One region of the Aurantimonas sp. NFXS3 genome, then DNA from elsewhere that is predicted to be linked to it. Evidence: riboswitches for the same ligand, from Rfam matches in the RefSeq annotation. Region 1 holds a riboswitch; each other region holds the start of a gene.

Region 1 (5,034 bases):
CAGATTGTTGTCCTGGAAGACGATGCTGAGCGGGCGTTCCGCCGGCGCGACACCAGCCATCGCGCGTCCGTCGACGGCGATCGTGCCCGCGGAGGGCGCAGCGAACCCCGCTACGAGGTCAAGCAGCGTCGACTTGCCGGCGCCGCTCGGACCGATGACCGCCAGCCATTCGCCAGCCTCCACCGCAAGATCGAAGCGCATCTCGCTGCCGCCATGGGCAAAGCGGACGTCATCGAGGACGAGGGCCTTCTTCATGCCGGATGGTCCCTTCGTGTCAGTCCGCGCTCGGCCAGGGCCATCAGCGACAGGCACAGGATGCCAAGGAGCAGCGCCAGTCCGGCCGCGTCGGCCGTGCGATAGCTGCCCATGCGCTGCAGCAGGAGATAGGGCAAGGTCACCAGGTCCTGGCTGCCGAACAGGGCGATGGCGCCGAGATCGCCGAGCGAGATCGCCAGGGCGAAGGCAAAGCCGAGGGCAACCGGCGCGCGCAAGACCGGCCAGTCCACCACCCGCAGTCGCGACAGACCTGCAAGGCCGAGGCTGTCGGCCAACCGGCCAGTCGCCTGGTTGGCCGCCGCCAGCGCCGGCCCGACGATGCGCACGATGAAAGGCACGGCCATGGCGGCGTTGGTGGCGACCACGACATAGGGCGCAGCGGCAAAGACGTCGGTGACCTGCCGCAGCGCGAGGAACCAGCCGGCCCCGACCACGATGGGGGGAACAACGAGCACGAGACTGGCCGTCGTCTCCAACCCGTCACCGAGCGCCTGCCTGCGTGGGGACAGCCGGTCCTCCGGCGCGTTGCGCAGCGCCTCGACGGCAAGGACGATGGCCAGCGAGACGGCCATCGCAAGAAGCGCGGCGGCCGTCGCGATGACGATGCTGGTGATCGCCGCACGATGGACCGCCGGATCGGCCAGCAATCGCGCCAGGTCCGCTTCCAGGCCGCGCACCACCACCGCGACGAAGGGCGCCAGGACGAAGCCGATGCCGAGGAGCAGCACGAGCGCGTCCACCGCGGCCCGCGCAGGACTGCGGCGATCGTAGCGCAGCGCGCGGCCGCCAAGGCCGAAACCGGCGGCGACATCGCCGCCGAGACGGGTCGCCAGCCACAGGACGATCGCTGTCAGGCCGATCTGGACGAGCGACAGCGTGATCGCACGGCCGGGATCGAAGTCGTAGCGCAGCGACTGGTAGATCGCGACTTCCAGCGTCGTGGCGCCGGGCCCGCCCCCCAGCACCAGAACCAGAGTGAAGCTGGTGACGCAGAGCATGAAGATCAGGCTTGCGGCCGCCGGCAGTGCACCGCGCAGGGCCGGCCATTCGACAAGCCGGAACGTGGCCAGCGGGCTCAGCGACAATTGCCCGGCGAGCTTCCAGCTTTCGGCCGGCACGCGATCGAGCCCGGCCAGCATCAGCCGGGCGGCCAGCGGCAGGTTGAAGAAGACATGGGCGATCAGGATGCCGGAGAGACCATAGATGTCGAGCCGCGCCAGTCCGATCGCCGCGAAAGCATCGGAGACGAGACCGTTGCGGCCCCAGATGGTGAGGATCGCCAGCGCGCCGACCAGCACGGGCAGCACCTGCGGCAGGAGAAACAGGCGCAGCACCGCACGGCGACCGGGAAAGCGGGCACGATGCAGGGCCAGTGCCAGCGGGATGGCGCCCACCACCGACAGGAGGGTCGACAGCACCGCCTGCTCGAGGGTGAACAGGACGACGCCGAGGAGATAGCGATCGCCGGCCACCGCCCGAAAATCGGGTACGGCGCCGGTCGCAAAGAGAAGCACGACGAAGGCACCGGCGAGGAAGCCGACGAGGATACCGGCAGCGCCGAGGCCGAGGCCGATCCGCCAGGCACGATCCGCAGCACCGGTCATGAACGCCTCACCGGGACGCGCGCTCGATCGTCAGCGGCCGATCGCTTCGAGCCATTCCTGCGTCCATGCCTTGCGGTTCGCCGCCACGGTTTCCGGATCGATCATCAGCGGCGTCTCCACCTGCACCAGGCGGCCAAACGCTTCAGGCAGATCGATGCCGTCCGCGACCGGCAACGTCCAGTTGGTGGTGGGGATCAGCGACTGCACCTCGGCGGTCAGCATGTAGTCGAGGAAGCGGGTCGCCAGTTCGGCGGTTTCGGTCGTCTTCAGCATCGCCGCCACCTCGATCTGCAGGTAGTGGCCCTCCGCGAAGGCCGCGGCCTGATAGCGGTCGGTGTCTTCCTCGATCATGTGGTAGGCGGGCGATGTCGTGTAGCTGAGAACCATCGGCACCTCGCCGCTAGTGAACAGGCCATAGGCCTCGCTCCAGCCGGGCGTCACGGTCAGGATGCGCTTCGACAGCTGCGCCCATTTGGCGGCGGCCTCGTCGCCATAGATCTTCTTCATCCACAGCATCATGCCGAGGCCGGGCGTCGAGGTCCGCGCGTCCTCGATGGCGATCTTCACCTCGGGATCGCCATTGACCAGATCGTCGAGGCTCGCCGGTGGTTCGGCGATCGCTTCGCTGTCGTAGACGAAGGCGAGATAGGAATAGTCGTAAGGGACGAAGATGTCGTCCGAGAAGCCGGTCGGCACGTCGAGACCCGAGAGATCCGCCCCGCTCGGCGCGAACATGCCGGTCGCCTTGGCCTCGGGGATGAGATCGGTGGTCAGGCCGAGGACGACATCGGCTTCGGTCGAGGGGCCTTCGAGCTTGAGACGATTGAGGATCGCGACGCCGTCCTCGAGCCCAACGAACTGCAGATCGCAGGCGCACACCACTTCAAAACCCGCCTCGATCTTCGGGCCCGGCCCCCATTCGGGCGTGAAGCTCTCATAGGTGTAGACGGTGAGCACCGGCTTGTCGGCCTGGGCGACCGCTCCGGTCACGCCGGCCAGAAGGGCGGCGGCGCAAACGCCGAGATGGCGAACGGACAGCGGCAGGAGGAAGACGGGTCGGGCCATGATGGTGCCTTTCGAGACGGCGGCTTTCGAAACGAAAGCATCCGCGAGACACCCGCCGACGCCCGCATCCCTCCGCCGGTATGAGCCGGATCAGGTTCGACGGGTCGGCATGCGCCTCTCAGCCCGAAGGCACCCCGTGTGAGCATGGGAAGACTTAGAGGCCACGCCGCTTGCCGGCAAGGGCGGCCGCGCCCCTGAGCCAAGGGACAGCTCTGCCCTGCCCCGGTGCCGAGCTCTCGCGTCAGACTGCCAGGCTGCGCGCCGACGTTGCGAGCAGACGATGCCCTGGCCGGCAATCTCCTTACGAGGTCGAAGCAGCCGATTGGCGTTTGCGGCCCGATGCTGTAGGCGAGCCGCGATGTCGCGCTTTTCCATTCTCCTTGCCGGCCATATCGCCCCGACCCCTGCGCTGATCAATGCGGTGGAGGGCACGCGGGTCATCGCCGCGGATGATGGCCTGCGCCATGCTGCGGAACTGCAGGTTACGCCGGAACTCTGGGTCGGCGATTTCGATTCCAGCCCGCCGCGACCGGCGATCGAACTGACCAGCCTGCCCCGCGAACCCTATCCCCGCGACAAGGCGATGACCGACGGCGAGATCGCCATCGAGGCGGCGCTGACGCGTGGCGCGACCGGCCTGCTTCTGGTCGGCGCGCTCGGCGGCCCGCGCAGCGACCACGCCTTTGCACATCTGATCCTGGCCCTGCGCTATGCCGCCCGCGGCATCGACGTGGAGTTGTTCGACGGTATCGAACGCGCCTGGCCACTGGGACCGGACCGCCGCGCCTTCGATCTTGCGCCCGGCACGCAGTTCTCGATCCTGAAATTCTCGGATCTTTCGGGGCTGACGATCTCCGGCGCGAAATGGCCGCTCGACGGTGTCGACCTGCCATTCCACTCGATCCTCACCCAGTCGAACGAAGCGCTGGGGCCGATCGCCGTGACGATCCGCCAAGGCACGGCGCTGCTCGTCGCCCAGGCCGATCCCAAGGTCCGCTGATCCGCAATATCGCCGCACAAGAGCTTCGCGAGCAGACTTGGCGAACCCTGCGCCTTCGACTAGGTTGCGCGCGGTCGGTCCCGTAGCTCAGCAGGATAGAGCATCAGATTCCTAATCTGAGGGTCACTGGTTCGAATCCAGTCGGGATCACCAATTGCTTTGCGCCCTGCGGCAGGGCCACGCGGCTCCTCGCCGCGTACCCATGCACGGGGATATACAAGCGACAACCGAATACATCGCGTTGAGCAGCCGCTGATCCCAGTCTGTTAATGTGCCGATTCTCCCGAAGCGTTGCTTCGATTGCTAGTGCTGACGCTGGCCCTCGTACACTTCGGCACGATGCAACGCCCCGCCAGCGCGCCTTCAACGCACCGGTTCACCGTGAACTCCCCGTGACCGTTAAGTATTTTAGTAAGCAGGGGTCATCTAACACTCTATCCAAACAAGGCCACTTGCATCTGCAGTGAGGGGATGGGATGTGTGCCCTCAGAAATACAACGCGAATCTGTCTATGACGTGAGATGCAGGCCAACCGGTGATGTTGCACCATAATTGTCTCGGGGTATCGGCGGAGTGGAGAGCACTAGGTCGCGGCCAACAATCGTGTTGCTTACAGCCGGAGTTCGCCGGAAGCATCCGTCCCTGGAATTGACGCTCTCTCCTTATGTGGTCCATCCGCCTGCGTCGTAGATCAAGGACCAGTCCAAACAGTGAGGTCATCCACTCAGGATGGATGAGCCAGAAAGAACCAATCCAAAATACATGCATACATTCATGGACTTCATGAGACGGATCTTTGCGTGGCATCACTGGATCCCCATTAGTATCGACCTGCGCCGCTCGCCTTTTGATCTTCGCCCGCTAACGGCCACGTCTGCTCCGACGCTAATACAGCGAGGGGTCCAGAATCGTTCTCGCATCCTCATGTCGGCCAAAACCAATGTTGAGAATTCGTCAGCAACGCAGAAGGCGCTCCAACGCCCGGCGGAGAGGACTGCCCGGCGGCCGCATGATATTGTGAGCGTCACCTGGGATTACGACTTCCTGAAAGGCTGCTTGCTCGCAACGACGTTACTGGTACTCACGACC
Region 2 (5,034 bases), on a different contig from region 1:
GCACACCGCCGCCTCCGCTTCGCTGCGCCCTACTCGGCCGGCACGTCGCCGGCAGGCATGTAGAGATCGCCGCCCTCGCGATATTTCTGCGCCATCTTCTCCATGCCCTCCTTCTGCGCCTCGGCGCGGATGTCGTGGGAGATCTTCATGGAGCAGAATTTCGGGCCGCACATGGAGCAGAAATGCGCCACCTTGTGCGCCTCCTTGGGCAGCGTCTGGTCGTGGAAGGAGCGCGCCGTCTCCGGGTCGAGGGAGAGGTTGAACTGGTCCTCCCAGCGAAACTCGAAGCGCGCCCGGCTCAGCGCGTCGTCGCGCAGCTGCGCAGCCGGGTGGCCCTTGGCGAGATCTGCGGCATGGGCCGCGATCTTGTAGGTGACGACGCCGACCTTCACGTCGTCGCGGTCCGGCAGGCCCAGATGCTCTTTCGGCGTGACGTAGCAGAGCATCGCCGTGCCGAACCAGCCGATCATCGCCGCGCCGATGCCCGAGGTGATGTGGTCGTAGCCCGGCGCGATATCGGTGACCAAGGGTCCGAGCGTGTAGAACGGCGCTTCGCCGCAGACCCGCATCTGGCGATCGACATTCTCCTTCACCTTGTGCATCGGCACATGGCCCGGCCCCTCGATCATCACCTGGCAGCCCTTGGCCCAGGCGATCTTCGTGAGCTTGCCCAGCGTGTCGAGCTCGGCGAACTGTGCCGCGTCGTTGGCATCGGCGATCGAGCCGGGGCGCAGGCCGTCCCCCATGGAGAAGGACACGTCATAGGCCCGGCAGATATCGGCGATCTCCTCGAAATGCTCGTAGAGAAAGCTCTCTCGGTGGTGATGCAGGCACCACTTCGCCATGATCGAGCCGCCGCGCGACACGATGCCCGTCGTGCGGTCCACCGTCAGCGGAATATGGGACAGCCGCACCCCGGCATGGATGGTAAAATAGTCGACGCCCTGCTCGGCCTGCTCGATCAGCGTGTCGCGGAAGACCTCCCAGGTGAGGTCCTCGGCGATGCCGTTCACCTTTTCCAGCGCCTGGTAGATCGGCACCGTGCCGATCGGCACCGGCGCGTTGCGGATGATCCAGTCGCGGATGTTGTGGATGTTGCGGCCGGTGGACAGGTCCATCACCGTGTCGGCGCCCCAGCGGATCGCCCAGACCATCTTCTCCACCTCCTCGGCCATCGAGGAGGTGACGGCGGAATTGCCGATATTGGCGTTGATCTTGACCAGGAAGTTGCGGCCGATCGCCATCGGCTCGACTTCCGGATGGTTGATGTTGGCCGGGATGATGGCGCGGCCGGAGGCGACCTCGTCGCGCACCCATTCCGGGGTAATGAAATCCGGGATCGCCGCCGAATACGGCTCGCCGTCGCGCTCCAGGGCCCGCTTTGCCTCGGCCCGGCCGAGATTCTCGCGGATCGCGACGAACTCCATCTCGGCGGTGACGATGCCGGCGCGGGCATATTCGTACTGGGTCACGGCGCGCCCGCCCGTCGCCCGGCGCGGTGCGTTGCGAACCGGAAATTCCGGCGTCAGCTTCTCGGCCGGCAGATTGCCGTTGTCCTCGGGCTGCACCGCGCGGCCCTCGTAGAATTCGGTGTCGCCGCGGGCCGCGATCCAGCTCTCGCGGATGCGCGGCAGTCCCTTGGCAATGTCGGTCTCGACCTGGCTGTCGGTATAGGGGCCGGACGGATCGTAGACGATGACGTCGGGCTCGCCCGCGGTCGGATGCACGGTGATTGCGCGCATCGGCACGCGGATGTCGGGAAAGGCCGTTCCGGCCAGGTAGATCTTGCGGGATGCCGGCAGCGGGCCGGCGGTGACGGTGGGTGTCACGGCATTCATCTTGGTTCTCCAGTCGCGCTCGCGTCGGAGATCCAGTTCTGCTTTCGGTGATCGAAAACTCTCGTCGGCCTGTCGGATCGCCCCTGTCGTTGAGGGCATGGCCCGCATTGCGGGCCGGAGAGGTCGGCGGCTTTCCCATCCCTACGCCAGTATGAACTGGATCAGGTTCGTAGGGTCGCCGCGCGCTTCGCCGATGATCGGCGGCCGTCGGCCTCTCAGTTCCTTGCCGGAACTCCCCTTGGACGAGCGGACGGTAGCAGTCCCCGTGGGGGTGTCAACAGCGGTTGCAGCGGTCGTTACCGAAGATCGGCACGTCACAGGAAGAGGCAGGGAACGGGAAGACAGGAAGCAGGACCGGCAGCGGCCGATCGGGACATCGCGGCGGCGACGCAGGCGATGCGCCGCGGGCCGGGACGACCGGGAGGCGGTCAGGGGCAAAGCCCGAGCCAGACCCGCGATGCGTGTCGCGGGCGGTCCGCGGCGCAAGCGGCGCCGTCGGACGAGATGGTGTCACATGCGGGCGGCCAGCGCCCCGTCATGCGGTCGGCAAAGCCGAGACCCTAGAGGATGTCGAGGCTGACCTTGGCGGTGCCCGAATGGATCATGCCGATCTTCGAGGCCGCGGCGCGCGACAGGTCGATGATCCGGCCGCCATGATACGGGCCGCGGTCGTTGATGCGCACGACGACGGACTTGCCGTTGCGACGGTTGGTGACGCGCACCTTGGTGCCGAAGGGCAGCGTCTTGTGAGCCGCCGTCATGGAGTTCATGTTGAAGCTTTCGCCGTTCGCCGTGCGGCGACCATGAAAGCGCTTTCCGTAATAAGAGGCGGAACCCGAGGCCGCGGACTTCGTTTCGGCTACGACCGGAGTGATTGCGACGGAGTACGAACCGACCATCGTTCCGGCGAAAAGCGCAGCCGCGAGAGCGGCCTTCGGCAGAAACTTCATTCTTGGCATGTCCTTGAGATGCGACGTTTGCGACGCCGCCTCCTTCGTCAATTCCTGTGACGAGAAAAAGGACGGACTCTGGCAGCAATAGGGTCTTTCTACGACAGCGGAACTTTTCGGGCCCTGGCGTATCGTCCTGAGCCCAAACGAAGAATTTCCGTCCGAGCCCTGTACTGAATGCGACAGCCATGTCGCATTCGCGCCGGTGACGCCTTAACCGGTCAGACCGCCAGCTTCGGGGTCCGGCCGCTGTCTTCGAGTTCCCATTCGGCCTGCCAGTCCATGCCGTCCTGCGACAGGACGAGGTAGTTGCGCTCGCTCGTATAGGTCGCGCGGCGCGACGGCAGCGGCCGCAAGCGGATCTTCCGGCCGCGCAGTGGGCTCTCGCCGACACGGGCGAGAAGGCCGAGCGCAAACGGATAGGCCGGCCCGGGCGCGGGGTGGGAAATGCCGGACGCGACGAGCTGGTGCATCACACTCCCGTTCAGAAGCCGCATCTCGCCGCGCGTCGCCAGATGGATTTCGCCGGAGACGACCACGAGCCCGCCGACGGCCCGCTCGGCGCGATCGGCCAGGCATTGCAGGCAGCGGATCCATTCGCGCCGATGCGCCCGGCTCTGCCACTGGTCGCGCAGATCGTCGGACAGCTTGGCGACCCGCGGTACGATGCCGGCGACGAGCTCGGCCCAGCTCAGCCGCGGCCCGAGCACCGGCACGCTGGACATCAGCACGATCCGGTCCGGCTCCGGCGTCGTCTCCAAGGCCGTTTCGAAGCTCTTCCATCCGACCGGCCCCATCACCCGGTCGGGGCGGCGTTCACTGCGCAGGTCCGGCGCGAGGATCGTCAGGCCCGGATAGCGCACCGCGACGCCCAGGCTGCGCGCCTGCCGGTCCAGCGCGATCGCCGGCAGGTCGGCCTCATCCGCCGCCAGCTGGAAGATCAGGAACATCTCGCGCGCCGCCTCGAACAGGCCGCGCCCGACGGGACTGTCCAGGAGCGCCGCCGGATGGCTGCCCCAGCCGTCGATGATGTCGTGGTCGTCCCACATCGACACGGACGGCACATGGGCCGACATCGCCCCCATGGCGGGCCGGGCGAAGCTGATCAGATAGCGCTCGAAATAGAAGCGCCGGATCGCCGCGCGGGCCTCCTCGGTCAGCGGTACGGTCCCGCGCTCGTCGGGCTTCAGGCTGGTCCAGCGCTGTACATCCGGATGACAGGCGAGGACGTCGTCGGCATAGAGCTGGTCGCCGCCCTGCAGCATCAGGGAGAACGGAGCGCGGTCGTGCTCGGCGGTGAGCCGGGTCCACATGGCGTCGCGCTCGGCGATGTCGCGCGTAAGATCCCCGTTCTCCTGGCCGTTGCAGGAGACATAGGCGATGCGCGCCGCGCCGCCGTCGGGGCTGACGACGGCATAGTCCGTCTCGTCGATGCGGTAGGAACTGGTGGTGCCGGCCGGCAGCGAGAAATCGTAGCGCCAGACCGTGCGGCCGAACCTCGTGGCCAGCGCAATCGGCTGCATCGCCTCGCCCGCGGCAAACAGGTCGGGCGCCGCGGCCGCCTCGTCCAGGACGAGGATCGCAGCGAGATGGTCGCGCCGGCCATCGCCGCCGCGTGCATAGAGGATCGGGCCGATCCGGTCCGGAAGCGGATTGGCGGCGGAAACGGTCTCGGTCATCGGCTCCTGCCGGCTTGGCTGTGACCGATGCCCGTCCCGGCTTCGGTCTCGCCCCGCCATATAGGAAGCCATGGCTGCCATGCCGACCGCAATGCCGCCATCACGCGGGCCGGACGATCGGACGCCGGCAGAACCAACGGGGATTGCGGCTTTCGCGGAGCCCCGCGCCGGCCGAACTCAGTCGGCGGTGGTGGTCTGGACGCCAGGCAAGGCCTGCATGCGGGCGTCGAGCGTGGCCGTATCGGCGACATCCGGGGTCGGCGCGGCGGCCTCCGCCGCACGAACGCGTCCGCCCTTGCCGCTGTCGGCGCGGGCCGGCTGTTCGGTCAGGCCCTGCCAGAGCGTCAGGAAGGGATTGGCCTCGTCACCGGTAGTCTTGCGCGGCGCCATGGCGGTGGCCGTCGCCAGCCCGGCCGGGGCCGACGTGTCCCGTTCGGGGCTCGGCGCAACGGCGGCGGTGCGAACCTCGTCGATGGCCGCGGCGGCGCCATTCTTGCGGACCTCCGCCTGGGACGCCATGCGGAAGCCGGCACTGCGCTGGTCGCGCGAGATCTTCTGGTAGAAGGC
Region 3 (5,034 bases), 280 kb from region 1:
GCCGCGCGACCTCCTCGACCTGCGGACGGGTCAGGCCGGTGACGTCTTCCAGGATGTGGTCGTCGACGCGCAAAAGGGTGTTGAAGGCGTCGCGGCAAAGCCGCTGCCGGCGCTTCTCCACCGTCCAGTTATGCAGCCAGCCGACAAGGCCGGGCTGACTGTGGTGTGCTTCGTCGAGCCGGATGGGCTGGGGCAGGGCCGAATGATGCAGCATGAGAACCTCCAATTGCCGATAGACAAAATGTGAGGGTTTCTCATTGATGAGACAAACGAGAAGGAGTAAGCCTAGCGGCAAGTTTCGCTAACAGGAGGCTCCGCCTGTGCTGACGCCCACTCTGCCCAATCTCGACATGGACCTCGCCCGCACGATGGTGGCGATTGCCGACACCGGCAATTTCTCGCGCGCCGCCGAGCGGGTGCATCGCAGCGCGTCGGCGATCAGCCTTCAGGTGAAGAAGCTGGAAGACATGGTCGGCCGCGACCTGTTCCGCCGCGATGCGCGCAGCGTGGCGCTGACCGCCGATGGCGAGATCTTCCTCGGCTATGCCCGTCGCCTTTTGAAGCTGAACGACGAGGCCTTCTCGCGCTTCCTGTCGCCCTGCTGCGAGGGTAGCGTGCGGTTGGGCGTGCCCAACGACAATGGCGTGGTCGCCATGCCGGAAATCCTCCGGCGCTTCGCGCGGACCCATCCCAAGGTCGAGGTGGAGGTGCGGCTGGACCGCACCGAGGAATTGCGGCGGCGCTGCTGGTCCGGGGAGCTCGATCTCGCCGTGTACAGTCACGACGAACGCCTCGACGGGCCGGACTACATCCATTCCGAGCCGCTGGTCTGGGTGGGGGCGCGCGGCGGGCTCGCCGTCGCCGAGACGCCGCTGCCGCTCGCCCTTGCAGATGCCGGCTGCGCCTGGCGCGGCATGGCGCTGGCGGCGCTGGACGCTCGCGATATCGACTATCGCGTCGCCTATACCAGCGAGTTCTGCACCGGCCAGCTTGCGGCCGTCGCCGCCGACCTCGCCATCGCGCCGCTGCCGATCAGCGTCGTGTCGGACGACATCGTGCAGCTGGGCGCCGAACGCGGCCTGCCGCCGCTGGGCAATTACCGCATGACGCTGGCCCGCCGCGACGGCGCCGGCCCGGTCGCCGATGCGCTGGCCGCCCATGTGACCGCCAGCTTCTGCGCCATCGCCGAACGCGGCACCCGCCTGTTCGCCTGACGGACGCGGGGACTGGTATGATCAGGCAGCAGGCGTATCGTGGCCGGGGGCGCGTCGTCTGACGCGAGGCCGGCGATCGTCTGTGCGACCGGTGCGCCGGAGAAGCCTTGAGGGAGGATGAGGGAATGCCGGGGCTGATCATCCGCGTCGTGGCGGCGCTGTTTCTCGGGCTCGTCTCCAGCCAGTCGCTGGAATTCACCCAGCAATATCTGCAGCGTCTCGGCGGCGCCGTCGACGAATTGCGCAAGGTCGTGGAGCGTTTCGACGCCAGCGCGGCGGCCTCCGACCTGTCGCGCAGCGAGGCGGTGGCGCGGTTGCGCGAGAACCGCGACGCCTTCGTCGCGCGCCAGGGGGCGGATGCCGAACAGACCATTGCCCGCTATGACGCGGTGGAGCGGCGCTATCGCAGCGTTGCCGAATCGGCGCCCCTGTTCCGGCCCTTCGTCGCGGCGGGCGATCCGGACTGGGAGATCGCCGAGCGCGCCGCCGCCGACTATCGCCCGGCCCTGCCGATCACCGTCGAGGGATTGCTCCTGGCCGTTGCGGGTTTCGCCCTCGGCTGGGCGATCGGGGCCGGCGGCCATGGCGCCGCGCGCATGCGCCGGCGTCGCCGCGAGCGTCGGCTGGCGTCGAGCTGAGCCGGCGCGCGCGATCTTGGCGCGGCGGCGTTGACAGGGCCGCCCGGGAAGCACAGATTCCGTCCATCCAAGGGGAGTTCCGGCAGGGAACTGAGAGGCCATCGGCCGCCGAAAGGCGTGAGCGCGTGGCGACCCTTCGAACCTGATCCGGTTGAGACCGGCGGAGGGATGGAATGCGGGGGCCCTTGGCCTGCGGCTCACCGCAGGCGAGCGCCGCGCCGCCGATCTTTCCCCTGTCCATCAGCCGGATCTCCGAGACGCGTCGAGGAGGATCGAGACAATGGCCGACCGGGCCGCCTGTTTGCACCCCGCCTGCCGCATCGGCGGGGCCTGACCATGCGGGTTGCCGTCATCGGGGCCGGCGTTGCCGGGCTCGTCACCGCGCTGGAACTCGCCAAGCGGGGCGCCGACGTCGCGCTGTACGAGGCCGCACCGGAACTGGGCGTGGCCGCGGCGTCGTGGCTGGCCGGCGGCATGCTGGCGCCGCGCTGCGAGGCCGAGAGCGCCGATCCGGCCATCGTCGCGCCGGGTCTGGCGGGGATCGACTGGTGGTCGCGGCATGTGCCGGACGTCGCGCGCCACGGTACGCTGGTGCTGGCGCCTTGGCGCGACCGCGCGGACCTTGCCCGCTTCGCCCGCCGCACGCGCGGCCACAAGCGGCTCGACGCCGAGCGGATCGCGGCGCTGGAGCCCGATCTCGCCGGCCGCTTCGCCGAGGGCCTGTTCTTTGCCGAGGAAGCCCATCTCGATCCGCGCCGGACGCTGGAGGCGCTGGCCGAACGGCTGCGCGAACGCGGCGTCACGCTGCATTTCGGCCGGCGCGTCACGGCCGCCGATCTCGACCATGATCGCATCGTCGATGCGCGCGGCATCGCGGCACGACCGGAGCTGCCGCGGCTGCGCGCGGTGCGCGGCGAGATGGTGTTGCTGCGCACAAGGGAGGTGTCGCTGGCGCGGCCGGTGCGGCTCCTGCATCCGCGCTCGCCGATCTATGTCGTGCCGCGCGCGGACGGGCTGTTCATGGTGGGGGCGACCATGCTGGAAAGCGACGACGATCGCGGCATCACCCTGCGCGGCACCGTCGAGCTGCTCAACGCCGCCTATGCGCTGCATCCGGCCTTTGCCGAGGCGGAGCTGGTGGAGACCGGCGCCGGCCTGCGGCCCTCCTATGCCGACAATCTGCCAAAGGTGACGCGGAACGGCCGGGTGGTCAGCCTGAACGGGCTGTACCGCCACGGCTTCCTGCTGTCGCCGGCCATGGCGGCGGAGGCCGCCGCCGAAATCTTCGCAGAGACGCTGAAGGACGCATCATGAGAATTTCCGTCAATGGCGAGGAGCGCAGCGTCGAGGCCGCCACCCTCGACCGGGCGCTCATCGAACTGGGTTACGAGGGCGCCGTGGTCGCCACGGCCCTGAACCGCGACTTCGTGCCGAAGGCCGAACGCGGGACGGTGCGCCTCGCCGAAGGCGACGCCATCGAGATCATCGCCCCGATGAAGGGAGGCTGAGCATGGACACGATCGACACCGACACGGCGAACGCCGTGACCGGCATGGACATCTATGGCCGCCGCATCGCCTCGCGGCTGATGCTCGGCACCTCGCTCTATCCCTCGCCGCAGATGATGACCGACGCGATCAAGGCCTCCGGGGCCGGCATCGTCACCGTCTCGCTGCGCCGTGAATCCGGCGAGGCGCGGGCCGGCCAGGCCTTCTGGGAGCTGATCCAAGGCCTCGGCCTCGACATCCTGCCCAACACGGCCGGCTGCCATACGGCCCGCGAGGCGGCGACGACGGCGCAGATGGCCCGCGAGATCTTCGGCACGGACTGGATCAAGCTGGAGGTGGTGCGCGATGCCGAGACGCTGCAGCCCGACGTGTTCGGCTTGGTGGAGGCGGCCCGCATCCTGACCGGCGAGGGCTTCAAGGTGTTGCCCTATACGGTGGAGGATCTGTCGGTGGCCGACCGGCTGGTCGAGGCCGGCTGCCGGGTGCTGATGCCCTGGGGCGCGCCGATCGGCTCGGGGCTCGGGCTGAACAATCGCTACGGCCTGCGCCAGCTGCGAGCGCATTTTCCCGACGTGACGCTGGTGGTCGATGCCGGGCTCGGCCTGCCGTCGCAGGCGGCCGCCGCCATGGAGCTCGGCTATGACGGCGTGCTCCTGAACACGGCGGTCGCCAAGGCCGGCGACCCGGTGGCGATGGCGCGGGGCTTTGCCCTGGCGGTCGAGGCCGGCCGGCTGGCCTTCGAGGCGGACCCGATGGCGCCGCGCGACATGGCCGCGCCCTCGACCCCGATGCTGGGGCAGGCGATGCTCGGTGATGTCGGCGGACCGGGAGGTTCGCGATGAGCCGGGCGGAGGGACATTGGAGTGGGGAGCGCGGTGCCGAGGAGCGGCCGGGGACGGGGCTGCGGCTCGATCCGTTCTACCTGATCGTCGACGATGCCGAGATGGCGGAGCGGCTGGTGCCGGTCGGGGTGAAGCTCCTGCAATTGCGCGCCAAGGACATGGACGCGGCGAGACTGCGGCAGGAAATCCGCCGCACGCGCGATGTCTGCGCCGCCCATGGCTGCCTGCTGGTGATCAATGATTTCTGGCGTCTGGCGATCGAGGAGGGCTGCGATGTCGTCCATCTGGGGCAGGAGGACCTGGCCGCGGCGGACCGGGTCGCGATCAAAGCTGCCGGCCTGAAGCTCGGCATCAGCACCCATGACAGCGCCGAGCTCGCCGTGGCGCTGGCCGCCGAGCCGGATTACGTCGCGCTGGGGCCGGTCTGGCAGACCAAGCTGAAGGTGATGAAATGGGCACCGCAGACGCCCGAGCGTCTCGGCGTCTGGCGCCAGCGTATCGGCGATCTGCCGCTGGTGGCGATCGGCGGCATCACCGTGGAGCGGCTGCCGCAGGTCTTCGCGCAGGGCGCCGACAGCGCCGCGGTGGTCACGGACGTGACACGGGCCGCGGATCCGGAGGCGCGGGCGCGCGAATGGCTCGCGGCGACTGCGCCCTACCGGCGATAGGCTTTGAGGCTGTGAGCGGGAGGGCGGCTACTTGCCGCCGCTCTCGTCCTCGCCCTCGACCACCGCCTTGCGGTGTTCCTGGGCCTTCAGCTCTTCGAGCGAGGGCATCGACATGATGTTGTAGCCCGAATCCACATAGTGGATCTCGCCGGTGACGCCGTTCG

What was found. A riboswitch is a leader RNA that binds a small molecule or an ion and turns the genes downstream of it on or off. The one in region 1 is predicted to bind thiamine pyrophosphate.
Region 2: linked by a shared signal. The riboswitch ahead of thiC (phosphomethylpyrimidine synthase ThiC) and the one ahead of thiB (thiamine ABC transporter substrate binding subunit) in region 1 are both predicted to bind thiamine pyrophosphate.
Region 3: linked by a shared signal. The riboswitch ahead of thiO (glycine oxidase ThiO) and the one ahead of thiB (thiamine ABC transporter substrate binding subunit) in region 1 are both predicted to bind thiamine pyrophosphate.

The regions. Positions count from the first base shown of each region.
Region 1 is NZ_JAGDDZ010000002.1:837,775-842,808, reverse strand. It holds gene thiQ (thiamine ABC transporter ATP-binding protein) at 1-255, opposite strand, end outside; gene thiP (thiamine/thiamine pyrophosphate ABC transporter permease) at 252-1,880, opposite strand; gene thiB (thiamine ABC transporter substrate binding subunit) at 1,911-2,945, opposite strand; TPP riboswitch at 2,996-3,092, opposite strand; gene J3367_RS09110 (thiamine diphosphokinase) at 3,304-3,945, shown strand; tRNA gene J3367_RS09105 (tRNA-Arg) at 4,022-4,098, shown strand.
Region 2 is NZ_JAGDDZ010000004.1:297,515-302,548, forward strand. It holds gene thiC (phosphomethylpyrimidine synthase ThiC) at 30-1,838, opposite strand; TPP riboswitch at 1,960-2,087, opposite strand; gene J3367_RS13685 (septal ring lytic transglycosylase RlpA family protein) at 2,399-2,788, opposite strand; gene J3367_RS13690 (alkaline phosphatase D family protein) at 3,010-4,467, opposite strand; gene J3367_RS13695 (cell wall hydrolase) at 4,645-5,034, opposite strand, start outside.
Region 3 is NZ_JAGDDZ010000002.1:555,918-560,951, forward strand. It holds gene J3367_RS07735 (hypothetical protein) at 1-214, opposite strand, end outside; gene J3367_RS07740 (LysR substrate-binding domain-containing protein) at 321-1,214, shown strand; gene J3367_RS07745 (DUF2937 family protein) at 1,340-1,852, shown strand; TPP riboswitch at 1,913-2,038, shown strand; gene thiO (glycine oxidase ThiO) at 2,189-3,166, shown strand; gene thiS (sulfur carrier protein ThiS) at 3,163-3,360, shown strand; gene J3367_RS07760 (thiazole synthase) at 3,405-4,202, shown strand; gene J3367_RS07765 (thiamine phosphate synthase) at 4,262-4,870, shown strand; gene fabI (enoyl-ACP reductase FabI) at 4,898-5,034, opposite strand, start outside.